2 regions of the Pseudomonas eucalypticola genome follow, and region 2 is predicted to be linked to the other one. Evidence: riboswitches for the same ligand, from Rfam matches in the RefSeq annotation. Region 2 holds a riboswitch; the other holds the start of a gene.
What was found. A riboswitch is a leader RNA that binds a small molecule or an ion and turns the genes downstream of it on or off. The one in region 2 is predicted to bind cobalamin.
Positions count from the first base shown of each region.

Region 1 (7,277 bases), 2.6 Mb from region 2:
CATTGAGATCAACCCGTTGCGAGGCGGGCTTTCTGCCAGCATGGACGTGTTTTTTGAGAGCAGGGCGTTAGAAGTCATGCCGAAACTGCTGAGTCACATTTTTTTCGATTGAATTTGCAAATGGAATTGATAGAAGGCATAGTCGCGTCTTCTTAACTATCACAGACACGGTCGTGCCCATGCTAAAGCGCTTCGCACCCCTCGTGCCCCTCGCACTCGTGACCCTGCTTTTTGGCTGCGCGGCGCAAACGCCGGTATCGCAGCAACAGGCTCTCAACCCGGTGACTCCCCAGTCCCAGGCTCAAGCGAAAGCTGTAACCCTCAATTTCCACGAAGAAGAGCTGGACACCGAAAAGGAACTGGCTGACTTCTCCGAAAACAGCAAGCCCTACCAGATGCCGATGCTGGCCGACAGCATCCTGGAGCGTGGCAAGTCGCTGATCGGTACTCGCTACCGCACCGGCGGTTCCACTGAATCGGGCTTCGACTGCAGCGGTTTCATCGGTTACCTGTTCCGCGAAGAGGCCGGCATGACCCTGCCGCGTTCCACGCGTGACATGATCAACGTGAAAGCCCCGCTGGTAGCGCGCAACAACCTCAAGCCTGGTGACTTGCTGTTCTTCAGCACTCGCGGCCGTGGCCGTGTGAGCCATGCCGGTATCTACTTGGGCGACGACCAGTTCATTCATTCCAGCAGCCACCGTAGCGGTGGGGTGCGCATCGACAGCCTCGATGACGCTTACTGGAGCAAGACCTTTATAGAAGCCAAGCGTGCCTTGGCCATGGCGCCGACCACGACTATCTCGCGCAAGTAAGCAGTCTGGGCGGTATTCGCGGCGGCGACCCACTGAAAAGTGCGTCGCCGTTGCGCGTTTTCGGGTTTACAAACTAGTCTTCAACGGCAGTTGAATCAGGATGGTTCTGTTTATGTCGCTTACGGCCCGTTTCGCGCCATTATTAATTGCAGGCCTGCTCAGTGCCTGTGCTGGCCACAAGCCGCCGCCCGCACCTGCGCCGGTGTATGCGCCTTTTGTGGCTGCCCCTCAACAACCGTTGTCGCCCGAGGCCGATGACGTGCTGATGCGGGCCATTGGCCTGGTCGGCACGCCTTATCGCTGGGGCGGCAATACCCCGGATTCGGGCTTTGACTGTAGCGGCCTGATCGCTTACGTCTATCGGGATGCAGCCGGTATCAGCCTGCCGCGCTCGACCCGCGAGATGATCACCATGCGCGCACCGGATGTCAGCAAGGATGCCTTGCAGTCCGGTGACCTGGTGTTCTTCGCTACCGAGGGTGGCTCCCATGTGAGCCATGCGGGTATCTATGTAGGGGAAGGGCGCTTCGTCCATGCGCCGGCCACCGGTGGCACGGTGAAGCTGGATTACCTCAACAAGCCCTACTGGCAGCGCGCGTACCTGAATGCCAAGCGGGTATTGCAGCCTTCAAGCCTGGCGCACAACCCTTAGGCCCGGCGTGCGATTATCCCGGCAGCCCCTGGCGAACCAGCGCCTGCCGGGACATCGACCTTGAGGGTTCGAGGGGCTACTTCGCCGCCGTCACCCGCCACACCTTGTTGCCTACATCGTCGGCCACCAGCACACCGCCCTTGTGGTCCTCGGTGATGCCCACCGGGCGGCCCATGGCTTCCTCCTTGTCGTTCAGGAACCCGGTCAGCACATCCACCGGCGGCCCGCTAGGCCTGCCGTCGGCGAACGGCACGAAGATCACCTTGTAGCCACTGTGTGGCTTGCGGTTCCAGGAACCGTGCTGGCTTACATAGGCGCCGTGGTTGAACGGGGCCGACAAGCCACCGCTGGTACTGGCGAAGGCAAACCCGATGGAGGCGGTGTGTGGGCCCACGGCGTAGTCCGGGGCAATGGCTTTCGCCACCAGGCCCGGATTCTGCGGGCTGACTCGGCTGTCCACGTGCTGGCCGTAGTAGCTGAACGGCCAGCCATAGAACCCACCGTCCTTCACCGAGGTGATGTAGTCGGGCACCAGGTCGCTGCCGATCTCGTCGCGTTCGTTCACCGATGTCCACAACTGCCCGGTCTGGGGTTCGAAGCCCATGCCATTGGGGTTGCGCAGGCCGGAGGCGTAAATGCGGTGTTCACCGGTGGCGCGGTCCACTTCCCAGATCGCGGCGCGGCCTTCTTCCTTGTCCAGGCCGTTCTCGCCCACGTTGCTGTTGGAGCCCACGGTCACGTACAGCTTGTTGCCGGAGGGGCTGGCGATGACGTTCTTGGTCCAGTGGTGGTTGAGCGTGCCACCGGGCAGGTCGGTGACCTTGGTGCCCGGCCCGCTGATGCTGGTGGCCCCGGTGTCGTAGTGGAAACGCAGCAGGGCATCGGTGTCGGCGACGTACAGGTCGCTACCCACCAGCGTCATGCCGAACGGCGAGTTGAGGTTGGCGATGAACACCGTGCGGGTCTCCGCCACGCCGTCGCCGTCCTTGTCGCGCAGCAAGGTGATGCGGTTGGCGCTAGGCACCCCGGCCCCGGCCTTGCCCATGACCTTGTTCATCACCCAACCCTTGATGCCCTTGCTGTCGTCGGGCTTGGGTGGCGCATTGGTCTCGGCCACCAGCACATCGCCATTGGGCAGCACGTAGAGCCAGCGCGGGTGGTCCAGGCCCTCGGCGAAGGCCGCCACCTGGGTGCCGCGGGCAGGCTGGGGTTTTTCGTTGGCCGGCCAGCCGATGGCGTCGGCGATGTTTACCGTGGGGATCAGGGTCTTGTTGGGTTCCGGCAAGCGCGGGTGCGGGCCGGTACCGTCCGAAACCTTGAGCGTGGAGGACTCGCCACAGGCCAGCAGGGCGCTGGAGGCGAAGATGAGCAGGGCCAGGCGGGTCTTGTGCATTGTCGTTGTCTCGCTGGGGCGCGTCGGTGTTTACAGTAGAGACCCCTGACGGCGCCGAGGTTCCGGGGCATTGGTCCAGACCCGACCGCTCGTTGGCCTGTGTTGGATGCACTTGGGCAGCTTTAATTGACGCTCCACCCCCAACCCTCTAACCTTCGCGACGTGTTTCAGGTGCCCGGCGGCCAAGCGGCTGGCAGGGTGAAACAGGGAAGCCGGTGGGGCGCCTTCTGGCGCGTGAACCCGGCGCTGCCCCCGCAACGGTAAATGAGTCAAGGCCACGCACGGCGCCACTGAACCCCGGCGGTTCGGGAAGGCGCGTGGCCGGGGTGTCCACGCCCCCGCTCATGAGCCCGGAGACCGGCCTGCAACCCTTCTCGGCAAAGCTGCGGCTTTGCCAGTCCATTTTGTTCTGTCGCGCGGGTGAGAGCGGCATTGACGAGTCTCGCTGCGCCCGGCCGGGCCGCGGCTTTTCGTCGATGCTGCCTGCGCGCAGGTGTAGCGGAGAGCTGCCATGAGTGAATCCCTGGAACGTGAAGAGCGCCATCTGGCGCGCATGCTGCGCAAGAAGGCCGTCATCGACGAGCGTATTGCCAATGCCCCCAATGAGTGCGGTTTGCTGCTGGTATTGGGCGGTAATGGCAAGGGCAAGAGCAGTTCGGCTTTCGGCATGCTCGCCCGCGCCATGGGCCACGGCATGGAGTGTGGCGTGGTGCAGTTCATCAAGGGCCGCAATGCCACTGGCGAGGAACTGTTCTTCCGCCGTTTCCCCGAGCAGGTGCGCTACCACGTGATGGGCGAGGGCTTCACCTGGGAAACCCAGGACCGCCAGCGTGACATCGCCGCAGCCGAAGCCGCCTGGGCCGTTTCGCGCCAGTTGCTGCGCGACGAGTCCATCGGCCTGGTGATCCTCGACGAACTGAACATCGCCCTCAAGCACGGCTACCTGGACCTGGAACAGGTATTGGCCGACCTGCAGGCGCGCCCGCCCATGCAGCACGTGGTGGTGACCGGCCGCGGTGCCAAGGAGGAGCTGGTGGAATTGGCCGATACCGTGACCGAGATGGGCATGGTCAAACACGCTTTCCAGGCCGGCATCCGTGCCCAGAAAGGCATCGAACTATGACCCAGCCGCGTCATTGCCCGGCGGTACTGATCGCCGCGCCGGCGTCGGGCCAGGGCAAGACCACCGTCACCGCCGCCCTGGCACGCCTGCACCGCAACCAGGGCCGCAAGGTGCGGGTATTCAAGTGCGGGCCGGATTTCCTCGACCCCATGATCCTGGAGCGCGCCAGCGGCGCCCCGGTGTACCAGCTCGACCTGTGGATGGTGGGGGCCGACGAGAGCCGTCGGCTGTTGTGGGAGGCGGCGGCCGAGGCCGATCTGATCCTGATCGAAGGGGTGATGGGGCTGTTCGATGGCACCCCGTCCAGCGCCGACCTGGCGCGCCATTTCGGCGTGCCGGTGTTGGGCGTGATCGACGGCACCGCCATGGCCCAGACCTTCGGCGCCCTGGCCCTGGGCCTGGCACGCTACCAGCCCGACCTGCCATTCGCCGGGGTGTTGGCCAACCGCGTCGGCACCCTGCGCCACGCGCAGTTGCTCGAAGGCAGCCTGACCGAAGGCCTGCGCTGGTACGGCGCCTTGTCGCGGGAAACCGGTATCGAACTGCCCAGCCGCCACCTGGGCTTGGTGCAAGCCAGCGAGCTTAACGACCTGGACCTGCGCCTGGACGCTGCCGCCGCGGCCCTGGCCGATAGCTGCGAGGTGGCGCTGCCGCCACCGGTGGCCTTCGCCGCGCCGACCCCGGTGCCTTGCGAGCCGCTGCTGGCGGGTGTGCGCATTGCCGTGGCCCGTGACGAAGCCTTTGCCTTCACCTACGGCGCCAGCCTGGACCTGCTGCAGGCCATGGGCGCACAGTTGAGTTTCTTCTCGCCCCTTCACGATGGGCGCTTGCCCGCGTGTGACAGCCTCTACCTGCCGGGTGGCTACCCGGAACTGCACCACCCGACACTGGCGGCCAATACCTCGATGCTGAGCGATATCCGTGAGCACCACGCCGCGGGCAAACCGCTGCTGGCCGAATGTGGCGGCATGCTGTACCTGCTCGACGCCCTCACCGATGTCGACGGCGTGCGTGCCGACCTGCTCGGCCTGCTGCCCGGCGAAGCGGTGATGCAAAAGCGCCTGGCGGCCCTGGCCCTGCAAGCGGTGGAACTGCCGGAGGGCATCCTGCGTGGCCACACTTACCACCATTCGCTGACCCGCACCGAACTGGCGCCCATCGCCCGTGGCCTGAGCCCGAACGGCGGTCGTGGCGCCGAAGCGGTCTACCGCCTGGGGCGCCTGACGGCTTCCTACGTGCACTTCTATTTTCCTTCGAACCCGGCGGCCATCGCTGCCCTGTTCCGCCCCACAGGGGCCATGCCTGCCTGATGAATGACAACGCCTACACCCCCGCCGAGCGCGCGGCGGTCTACCGAGCCATCGGTGAACGCCGCGACATGCGCCATTTCGCCGGCGGTACCATTGCCCCCGAACTGCTGACCCGCCTGCTGCACGCGGCACACCAGGCCCCCAGTGTCGGCCTGATGCAGCCCTGGCGCTTTATCCGTATCAGCCAGCGTGAGCTGCGCGGCCAGATCCAGGACGTGGTGGAGGCCGAGCGGCTGCGCACCGCCGAGGCATTGGGCGAACGCTCCGATGAGTTCATGAAGCTCAAGGTCGAAGGGATCAACGACTGCGCCGAAGTGCTGGTGGCGGCGTTGATGGACGGCCGCGAGCGGCACATCTTCGGCCGCCGCACGCTGCCGGAGATGGACCTGGCGTCGTTGTCCTGCGCCATCCAGAACCTGTGGCTGGCGGCCCGTGCCGAGGGGCTCGGCATGGGCTGGGTGTCGCTGTTCGACCCACAGGCACTGGCCGCGCTGCTGGGCCTGCCCGCAGGCGCCAAGCCCATGGCGGTGCTGTGCCTGGGGCCGGTCACCGAGTTCTACCCGTCGCCCATGCTGGTGATGGAAGGCTGGGCCGAGGAAAAACCCCTGAGCGAGATGCTCTACGAAAACCATTGGGGAGTGAAACCATGAGTGTGGCCCTGATCACCGTCGCCGGCGTGGCGCTGGACGCCTTGCTCGGCGAACCCAAGCGCCGCCACCCGCTGGTGGCGTTCGGGCGCCTGGCCGACCGCCTGGAGCGCCGTTTCAACAGCGGTGGCCGCGGCTGGCGCAGCCATGGTGTGACGGCCTGGTTCCTGGCGGTCATCCCGCTGACCCTGGCGGCGACGCTGCTGTCCTGGCTGCCTTATATTGGCACCCTGGTGGAAATACTCGCGCTGTACTGCGCTTTGGGCCTGCGCAGCCTGGGTGAACACGTCGAGCCGGTGGCCCAGGCCCTGCGCAGCGACGACCTGGCCACCGCACGTACCCGTGTCGGCTACCTGGTCAGCCGCCAGACCCGTGAACTGGACGCCACCGCGGTGGCCCGCGCCGCCACCGAGTCGGTTCTGGAAAACGGCAGCGACGCGGTGTTCGCCGCGCTGTTCTGGTTCGCCGTGGCCGGCGCGCCGGGGGTGGTGCTGTACCGCCTGAGCAACACCCTGGACGCCATGTGGGGCTACCGCAACGAGCGCTTCGAGCGTTTTGGCTGGGCAGCGGCGCGCATCGACGACGTCCTCAACTATGTGCCTGCACGGTTGGTGGCCCTGACCTATGCCTTGCTGGGCAAGACCCGCCTGGCCCTGCGCTGCTGGCGGCAGCAAGCGCCGAAGTGGGACAGCCCCAACGCTGGCCCGGTCATGGCCGCCGGCGCCGGTGCCCTGGGCGTCGAGTTGGGCGGCCCGGCCATTTACCACGGCGAACTGCATGAGCGCGCGACCCTGGGCGAAGGTCCGGCCGCCGATGCTTCGTCCATCGACCGTGGCTGGCAACTGGTGCAGCGCGGCGTGTGGCTGTGGCTGCTGATTCTGTGTGTCGGGGGGCAATTCTATGCTTGAGCATGGCGGCGGGCTGCGCAAGGCAGCACTGCACTACGGTATTCCCGAGCCCCAGTGGCTGGACCTGTCCACGGGCCTGGCGCCGTGGCCCTGGGCGATCCCGGTGATTCCCGAGCGTGCCTGGGCGCGCCTGCCGGAAACCGACGACGGCCTGGAAGCGGCTGCCTGTGCCTATTACGGCGTGAACCAGGTGCTGCCGGTACCGGGCTCCCAGTGTGCCATCCAGTTGCTGCCCCGCCTGCGCCGTGGCGGCAAGATCGGCGTGCTGTCGCCGTGCTATGCCGAACACGCCGAGGCCTGGCGCCGTGCCGGCCACTTGGTGCGCGAAGTCAGCGAGAGCGAAGTGGACTTCTTCCTCGACAGCCTCGATGTACTGGTGGTGGTCAACCCCAACAACCCCACCGGCCGCCTGTTGCCGGCCGAGCGCCT
Region 1 is NZ_CP056030.1:1,489,108-1,496,384, forward strand. It holds gene HWQ56_RS06845 (NAD-dependent protein deacylase) at 1-112, shown strand, start outside; gene HWQ56_RS06850 (C40 family peptidase) at 180-815, shown strand; gene HWQ56_RS06855 (C40 family peptidase) at 928-1,467, shown strand; gene HWQ56_RS06860 (PQQ-dependent sugar dehydrogenase) at 1,544-2,860, opposite strand; cobalamin riboswitch at 3,013-3,240, shown strand; gene cobO (cob(I)yrinic acid a,c-diamide adenosyltransferase) at 3,372-3,983, shown strand; gene HWQ56_RS06870 (cobyrinic acid a,c-diamide synthase CobB) at 3,980-5,293, shown strand; gene bluB (5,6-dimethylbenzimidazole synthase) at 5,293-5,943, shown strand; gene cbiB (adenosylcobinamide-phosphate synthase CbiB) at 5,940-6,848, shown strand; gene cobD (threonine-phosphate decarboxylase CobD) at 6,841-7,277, shown strand, end outside.
Region 1: it holds a riboswitch for cobalamin, as region 2 does, so the genes downstream of both, cobO (cob(I)yrinic acid a,c-diamide adenosyltransferase) here and cobW (cobalamin biosynthesis protein CobW) in region 2, are expected to answer to the same signal.

Region 2 (7,277 bases):
CGCTTGCCCCCCCTGCAGCAGGGCCCGGGCCGACGCCAGGCGCACCTGTTCGACGTAGCGCGCGGGGGTGGTGCCCAGTTCCGCGGTAAACACCCGGTACAAGGTGCGCGGCGCCATGCACGCCCGTTCGGCCAGCGCCTGCAGGGACAAGTCGTCGCCCAGGTGCGCGGGTATCCATTCCAGCAGCGCCGCCAGCCGCGGTGCGCGGCTGGCTTCGGGCGACAGGTGCGGGCTGAACTGCGCCTGGTCGCCCGGGCGCTTGAGGAACATCACCAATCGCCGCGCCACCGCCAGGGCCAGGGTGCGGCCCAGGTCGTCCTCCAGCAGCGCCAGTGCCAGGTCGATACCGGCGGTGACGCCGGCGGAGGTGAACAGGTGCGGGGCACCCGGTTGGTAGGTATGCAGCCGTTCGCCCTGGACCTGAATGCGGGGAAAGGCCCGCAGCGCTTCGACATCGGCCCAATGAGTGGTGGCCGCGTGGCCGTCGAGCAGGCCGGCATGGGCCAGGATCAGCGCACCGGAACAGACCGAACCCAGGCGTCGCACCCGCGGTTCCGCGTCGCGCAGCCACTGCAGCAGCGGTTGATTGCCGAACTGGGCTTGCTCACCTTGGCCCCCGGGCACCAGCAAGGTGTCAAAGATACCCGGGTCGGTGGCGTGAAAGGCGTGTTCGGCGTGCAAGGCAAAACCGGCCGAGGTCACCACCGGGCCGGTGCTTTCGGCCAGCAGGTGCAAGGTGTAGGCGGATGGCAGGCCCAGGCGCGCCCGCTCTTCGTTCGCCGAGGCGAACACCTGCAGGGGGCCGGTGACGTCCAGGCTCATGACCCCGGGGTAGATCAGGCAGGCGATGTGGCGCATGGTTCGTATCACTGTCGGTACAGGTGTGCATGCCCGGCGCGGTACAGCGCCGACTCGCCAAAGGCGTCGGTGTCCAGCACCCGCCCGACCAGGATCAACGCCGTGCGCCGGAACCCCTTGGCTGCCACCCTGGCTTCGATGTCCGCCAAGGTGCCTACCACCCAATCCTGATCCGGCCAACTGGCCTTGTGAATCACGGCGATCGGGCAATCCTCACCATAATGCGGCAACAGCTCGCCGACAATCCTCGCCAGGTGCTGCACACCCAGGTGAATGGCCATGGTCGCCCCATGCCGCGCCAGGTCGTGCAGGGCTTCGCCCTCAGGCATCGGTGATTTGTCGGCGTAACGGGTGAGGATCACCGTTTGCGATACCCCAGGCAACGTCAGCTCCGCGCCCAGCAGCGCCGCGCAGGCGGCCGTGGCGGTCACCCCGGGGATGATCTCGAAGGCAATGCCGCGCTCGCGCAGGCAGCGGATCTGTTCGCCGATGGCGCCATACAGGCTGGGGTCGCCGGAGTGAACGCGTGCTACGTCCTGGCCTCGCGCGTCGGCGGCGGCGAGGAGTTCGATGATCTGTTCCAGGTGCAGCTCGGCGCTGTTCACCACCTGCTCGGCGCGGTGGCCTTCCAGGACGGCGGTGGGCACCAGGGAGCCGGCGTAGAGGATCACCGGGCATTGGCGAATCAGCCGCTGGCCCTTGACGGTGATCAGTTCCGGGTCGCCGGGGCCGGCGCCGATGAAGTAGACGGTCATGGGGAAATCCTGAGTGAAACGGCCACGGCGTGAATGACATTCAGGTGGCGCACGCTATATAAAGCCCGATTATCCGGGATTTTTGCCCGGCTGCGCCAATGCCAGGGTCGCCTGGGCGTTTTTTTGTCGCGTGACCCGCAGCGTGGCGCCTTTGCCCGCCATGGCCAGCGCGGTGCTTTCGGCCACGCCGTGGCAGCCCGTGTGGGCGAACGCCAGCGCGGAGCGATGGGTCAGTTGGCCTTCGAAGGCCGCCAGTTGCTCTGCGCTGAATACCACCAGCGTCAGCCCCAATTCGCTGGCCAGTTGCAGCAGGCCGGGTTCGTCGGCCTTGAGGTCGATGCTGCCGATGCCGGCCAGGTCGGCGCGGGTCAGGCCGTGGCGGGCGAGGGTGGTGTCAAGCAGGGCAGCCAGGGCGCTGGCGGGGCAATGGCGTTGGCAGCCGAGGCCGGCGAAAAGGGAGGGCATGCTGGGTCCTGGAGTTTGGCTCAGGTTGCTTGATGATTGTGGGGTGTTTTGAGGTGCATGTCTTGGGTTTATTGCGTTCTCAAGACCGAGCGCCGCCCGCGCGGCGCTTCCCGGGCAAGCCCGGTCCCACATCTGTTTCGGGCCAGTTATGCCTGTGGCATCACCTGGTCGGCTTTGTTGGTTCACTGCAGATCTGTGTTGATGCCAACAAGGGCGGCCAAGGTGGCCTCACAGACAAGATTGGCCCTAAATACCTGTGGGACCGGGCTTGCCCGGGAAGCGCCGCGCGGGCGGCGCTCGGTCTGAAGGGCGCCAGAAAAACCAAGGCAGGCACCTGCCCACCCCACCGCCCACTCACCCCCAACCGATTGACCTTCCCCCCCACACTGCGTAGCCTTGCACCTTCGAGGTTCTCCGCCCAGCGGAGCCAAGATGGGAATGCGGTTGAAGCCGCAGCTGCCCCCGCAACTGTAAGCGGTGTGCGCCCTGGCGATACCACTGCGCTGCACGCGCGGGAAGGTGCCAGGGCCGAGCCTGAGGGCCGACGCCGCAAGCCAGGAGACCTGCCTCGACACAGACTTCCACTTCAACCGGGCGGGGTGATCCGGTGGCGAATGCACCCGCGTGCCTGGCACCCGCGGTTCTCGTCCCATATGCCCGCCATCCTGCCAAGGGCATCCGATGAAAACACTGGCCAAGCTTCCCGTCACTATCGTTACCGGCTTCCTCGGCTCGGGCAAGACCACCTTGCTGCGCCACATGCTGGACAACGCCCAGGGCCGTCGCATCGCGGTCATCGTCAACGAATTCGGTGAGCTGGGCATCGACGGCGAAATCCTCAAGCAGTGCACCATCGGCTGCACCGAGGAAGAGGCCACGGGCCGCGTTTACGAGTTGGCCAACGGCTGCCTGTGCTGCACCGTGCAGGAAGAATTCTTCCCGGTGATGCGTGAACTGGTGGCGCGCCGCGGCGACCTTGACCACATTCTCATCGAAACCAGTGGCCTGGCCCTGCCCAAGCCCCTGGTGCAAGCGTTCCAGTGGCCGGAAATCCGCAGTGCCTGCACCGTCGACGCAGTGATCACCGTGGTCGACAGTCCAGCCGTGGCCGCCGGCACCTTCGCCGCCTTCCCGGACCAGGTCGACGCCCAGCGCAAACTGGACCCCAACCTGGACCACGAGTCGCCCCTGCACGAGCTGTTCGCCGACCAACTGGCCAGCGCCGACCTGGTCATCCTCAACAAGGCCGACCTGATCGAACCCGAGGCCCTGGCCGCCGTGCGCCGTGAAGTTGCCGAAGAGCTGCCACCAGCGGTCAAGGTCATCGAGGCGAGCAGCGGCCGTTTGCCGCTGGACGTGCTGCTGGGCCTGGGCGCCGAGTCGGAAGAGCACATCGACGGCCGTTTGACCCACCACGACCACCATCACGACGACGAAGACCACGACGACCACGATCACGATGCCTTCGACTCGATCTCCATCGAGCTGCCGCAGGCTGAAGAAGCGCGCCTGCTCGACGCCCTGACCACCCTGGTGGTCAAGCACGGCATCCTGCGCGTCAAGGGCTTCGCGGCGATTCCCGGCAAGCCGATGCGCCTGCTGATCCAGGGCGTGGGCACCCGGTTCGACAAGCACTTTGACCGCGCCTGGGGCGCCGAAGAAGCGCGTACCACGCGCCTGGTGCTGATCGGCCAGGAACTGGACGCCGCGCTGCTGGAAAGCCAGCTGCGCGCCGCGCTGAACGGTTAAGCCATGCACCTGCTGAGAACCCAGCCCGGCGGTTTCGTGCCGGACGACAGTATCGCCGACCTGGGCCAGACACCGGCCGAGCTGGTGATTCTCTGCAGCGGTGACTCCCACCTGGCGCTGCTGGCCGAAGCGGCCCTGCAGCTGCCGGACGATTTCCCGACCTTGCGCCTGGCCAACCCCATGCAGGTGCAGAACCATGCCTCGGTCGACCTCTACGTCGACCAGGTGCTGCGCCACGCCAAGGTCATTCTGATTTCCCTGCACGGCGGTATCGGCTACTGGCGCTATGGCGTCGAGCAACTGGTGGCCCTGGCCGAACGCGGCGTGCAGTTGATCCTGGTGCCAGGTGACGATCGCCCGGACCCGGCGCTCAGCGACCTGAGCACTGTGGACCGCGAGGCAGCCGAGCGCCTGTGGCACTTCCTGCGCCAGGGCGGCATGGGCAACGCGTTGTCGCTGTTCAACTGCCTGGCCAGCCAATTTCTGGGGCGCGCCTACCCCTGGGAAGAACCCCGGGCCTTACCGCGCACCGCCATTTACCACCCCGCCTGGCACGACGCGACTCTGGCGCACTGGCAGGCCGACTGGGTACCGGGGCAGCCTGCCGTACCGTTGATCTTCTACCGCTCGCATCTGCAGGCAGCCAACACCGGCTTTGTCGACGTGTTCTGCCAGCGCCTGCAGGCGGCGGGCCTCAATCCTTTGCCCATCGCCGTGGCCAGCCTCAAGGAGGCCGGCTGCCTGGCCCAGGTCGAGGACTGGCTCGATGCGGTCGATGCGGCGGTGATCCTCAACACCACCGGCTTCGCCCAGTCCAATCCCGAAGCCCCGCACCTGCGGCCGTTTCGCCGTGACATCCCGGTGATCCAGGCGATCTGCGCCCAGGACAACCAGCCTGGCTGGGAAGCCAGCGAGCAGGGCCTGGGCGCCCGCGACCTGGCCATGCACATCGCCCTGCCAGAGCTGGACGGGCGCATCATCAGCCGGCCCATCTGCTTCAAGGACCTGGCCTGGCGCAGCGAGCGCAGCCAGTCGGACGTGGTCTGCTATCGCCCCCATGCCGAACGCATGGACTTCGTCGCCGAACTGGCGCGGCGCTGGAGCGAGCTGGCGCGCTTGCCCAACGGCCAGAAGCGCATCGCGCTGATCCTGGCCAACTACCCGACCCGCGACGGTCGCATCGGAAACGGCGTGGGCCTGGATACCCCGGCGGCCGCGCTGAATATTCTCGCCGCCCTGCTACAGCAGGGTTACCCGGTGCAGGACCTGCCCGCCAATGGCACGGCCCTGATCCAGGCGCTGCTGGGCGGCGTCAGCAACGACCTGGAAAGCCTGGACCTGCGCCCCTGCGCCCAAAGCATGGCCATGGATGACTACCTGGCCGCTTTCGCCCGGTTGCCCGAGGCCAACCAGCAGGCGGTGCGCGAGCGCTGGGGCGAACCCGCTGCCGACCCGATGTGCCGCAGTGGCCGCATGATGGTCGCCGGCCTGCGCTTTGGCCTGACCTTCGTGGGTATCCAGCCCGCCCGTGGTTACCACCTGGACCCCAGCGCCGTGTACCACGACCCCGACCTGGTGCCGCCCCATGGCTACCTGGCCTTCTACTTCTGGCTGCGCCACGCCTACGGCGCCGACGCCGTGGTGCACGTGGGCAAGCACGGCAACCTGGAGTGGCTGCCAGGCAAGGGCGTGGGCCTGTCTGCGGAGTGCTGGCCTGACGCGCTGCTGGGGCCGATGCCCAACGTCTATCCTTTCATCGTCAATGACCCAGGGGAGGGCGCGCAGGCCAAGCGCCGTACCCAGGCGGTGATCATCGACCACCTGATGCCGCCGCTGACCCGCGCCGAAACCTATGGGCCGCTGCGCGACCTGGAGCGCCTGGCCGACGAATACTACGACGCCCAGTTACTGGACCCGCGCCGGGCCCGCGAGCTGCAACGCGAGATCCTGGGCCTGGTGCGCGACGCGCAGATCGACCGCGAACTGCAACTGGACGCTGGGTGGGACAGCGACGCCGACGCCGCCCTGTGGCTGCCGCGCCTGGACACCTACCTGTGTGACCTGAAGGAATCACAGATTCGCGACGGCCTGCACATCTTCGGCGAATCGCCCCAGGGGCGGCTGCGGATCGACACCCTCGCGTCGCTGCTGCGCATCCCCCGAGGTGACGGCCGTGGCGCCCATGCCAGTTTGATTCGTGCCCTGGCCCGCGCGCTGGAACTGGGTTTCGACCCATTGGACTGCGACCTCGGCGATCCGTGGGAAGGTGCTCGGCCAGCCTGCCTGCAGGCCATGGGCGATGACAGCTGGCGCACCGCCGGGGACACCCGTGAGCGCCTGGAACTGTTCGCCGCACAGTTGATCGAGCAAGCCTTGGCCACCCCGGCGCGAACGGCATGGCCCGAAGTGGACCTGATTCTCGAGGGCCTGCGTGAAACCGTGGCCCCGCGCCTGGACGCCTGCGGCCCAGCCGAGATCGGTGGGCTGCTCGCCGCCCTGGCGGGGCGCTTCGTGCCTGCCGGTGCCAGCGGCGCGCCCAGCCGGGGGCGCCTGGACGTGCTGCCCACGGGGCGCAACTTCTTTTCCGTGGACGTGCGCAACCTGCCCACCACCACCGCCTGGCGCATCGGCTTTGCCTCGGCGAACCTGATCCTGGAGCGCCACCTGCAAGACCACGGTGACCATTTACGCCAATTGGGGCTGTCGGTGTGGGGCACGGCGACCATGCGCACGGGCGGCGATGACATCGCCCAGGCCATGGCCCTGATGGGCGTGCGCCCGGTGTGGGCCACCGGCAGCCAGCGGGTGGACGATTTCGAGATCTTGCCGCTGAGCCTGCTGGACCGCCCCCGAGTGGACGTGACGCTGCGTGTGTCCGGGTTCTTTCGCGATGCCTTCGCCAACCTGCTGCGCCTGTTCGATGCCGCGGTGCAGGCGGTGGCGGCCCTGGACGAACCCGACGACCTCAACCCGCTGGCGGCCAAGGTCCGCGCCGAGCAGGCCGCCTTGCTGGACCAGGGCATCGACGCCGAGCAGGCGCGCCGCGAGGCAGGCTGGCGCATCTTCGGCGCCAAGCCCGGTAGCTACGGGGCCGGCGTGCAAGGCGCCATCGATGGGCGCTTGTGGCAAACCCGCGATGACCTCGCCGAGGCCTACTTGAACTGGGGTGGCTACGCCTATGGCGCCGCCGATGAAGGCACCCCGGCCAGAGGGCGTTTCGCCCAGCGCCTGAGCCAGGTGCAGGCGGTGGTGCAGAACCAGGATAACCGCGAGCACGACCTGCTCGACTCCAATGACTACTACCAGTTCCAGGGCGGCATGCTTGCCGCCGCCGAGACCCTGGGCGGCAAGGCCACCGCCAGCTACCACGGTGACCATAGCCAGCCGGACGTGCCACGCATCCGTACCCTCAAAGAGGAACTCAACCGGGTGGTGCGGGCGCGGGCAGTG
Region 2 is NZ_CP056030.1:4,050,146-4,057,422, reverse strand. It holds gene HWQ56_RS17890 (GlxA family transcriptional regulator) at 1-858, opposite strand, end outside; gene cobM (precorrin-4 C(11)-methyltransferase) at 867-1,613, opposite strand; gene HWQ56_RS17880 (cobalamin biosynthesis protein) at 1,683-2,078, opposite strand; cobalamin riboswitch at 2,469-2,663, shown strand; gene cobW (cobalamin biosynthesis protein CobW) at 2,760-3,827, shown strand; gene cobN (cobaltochelatase subunit CobN) at 3,831-7,277, shown strand, end outside.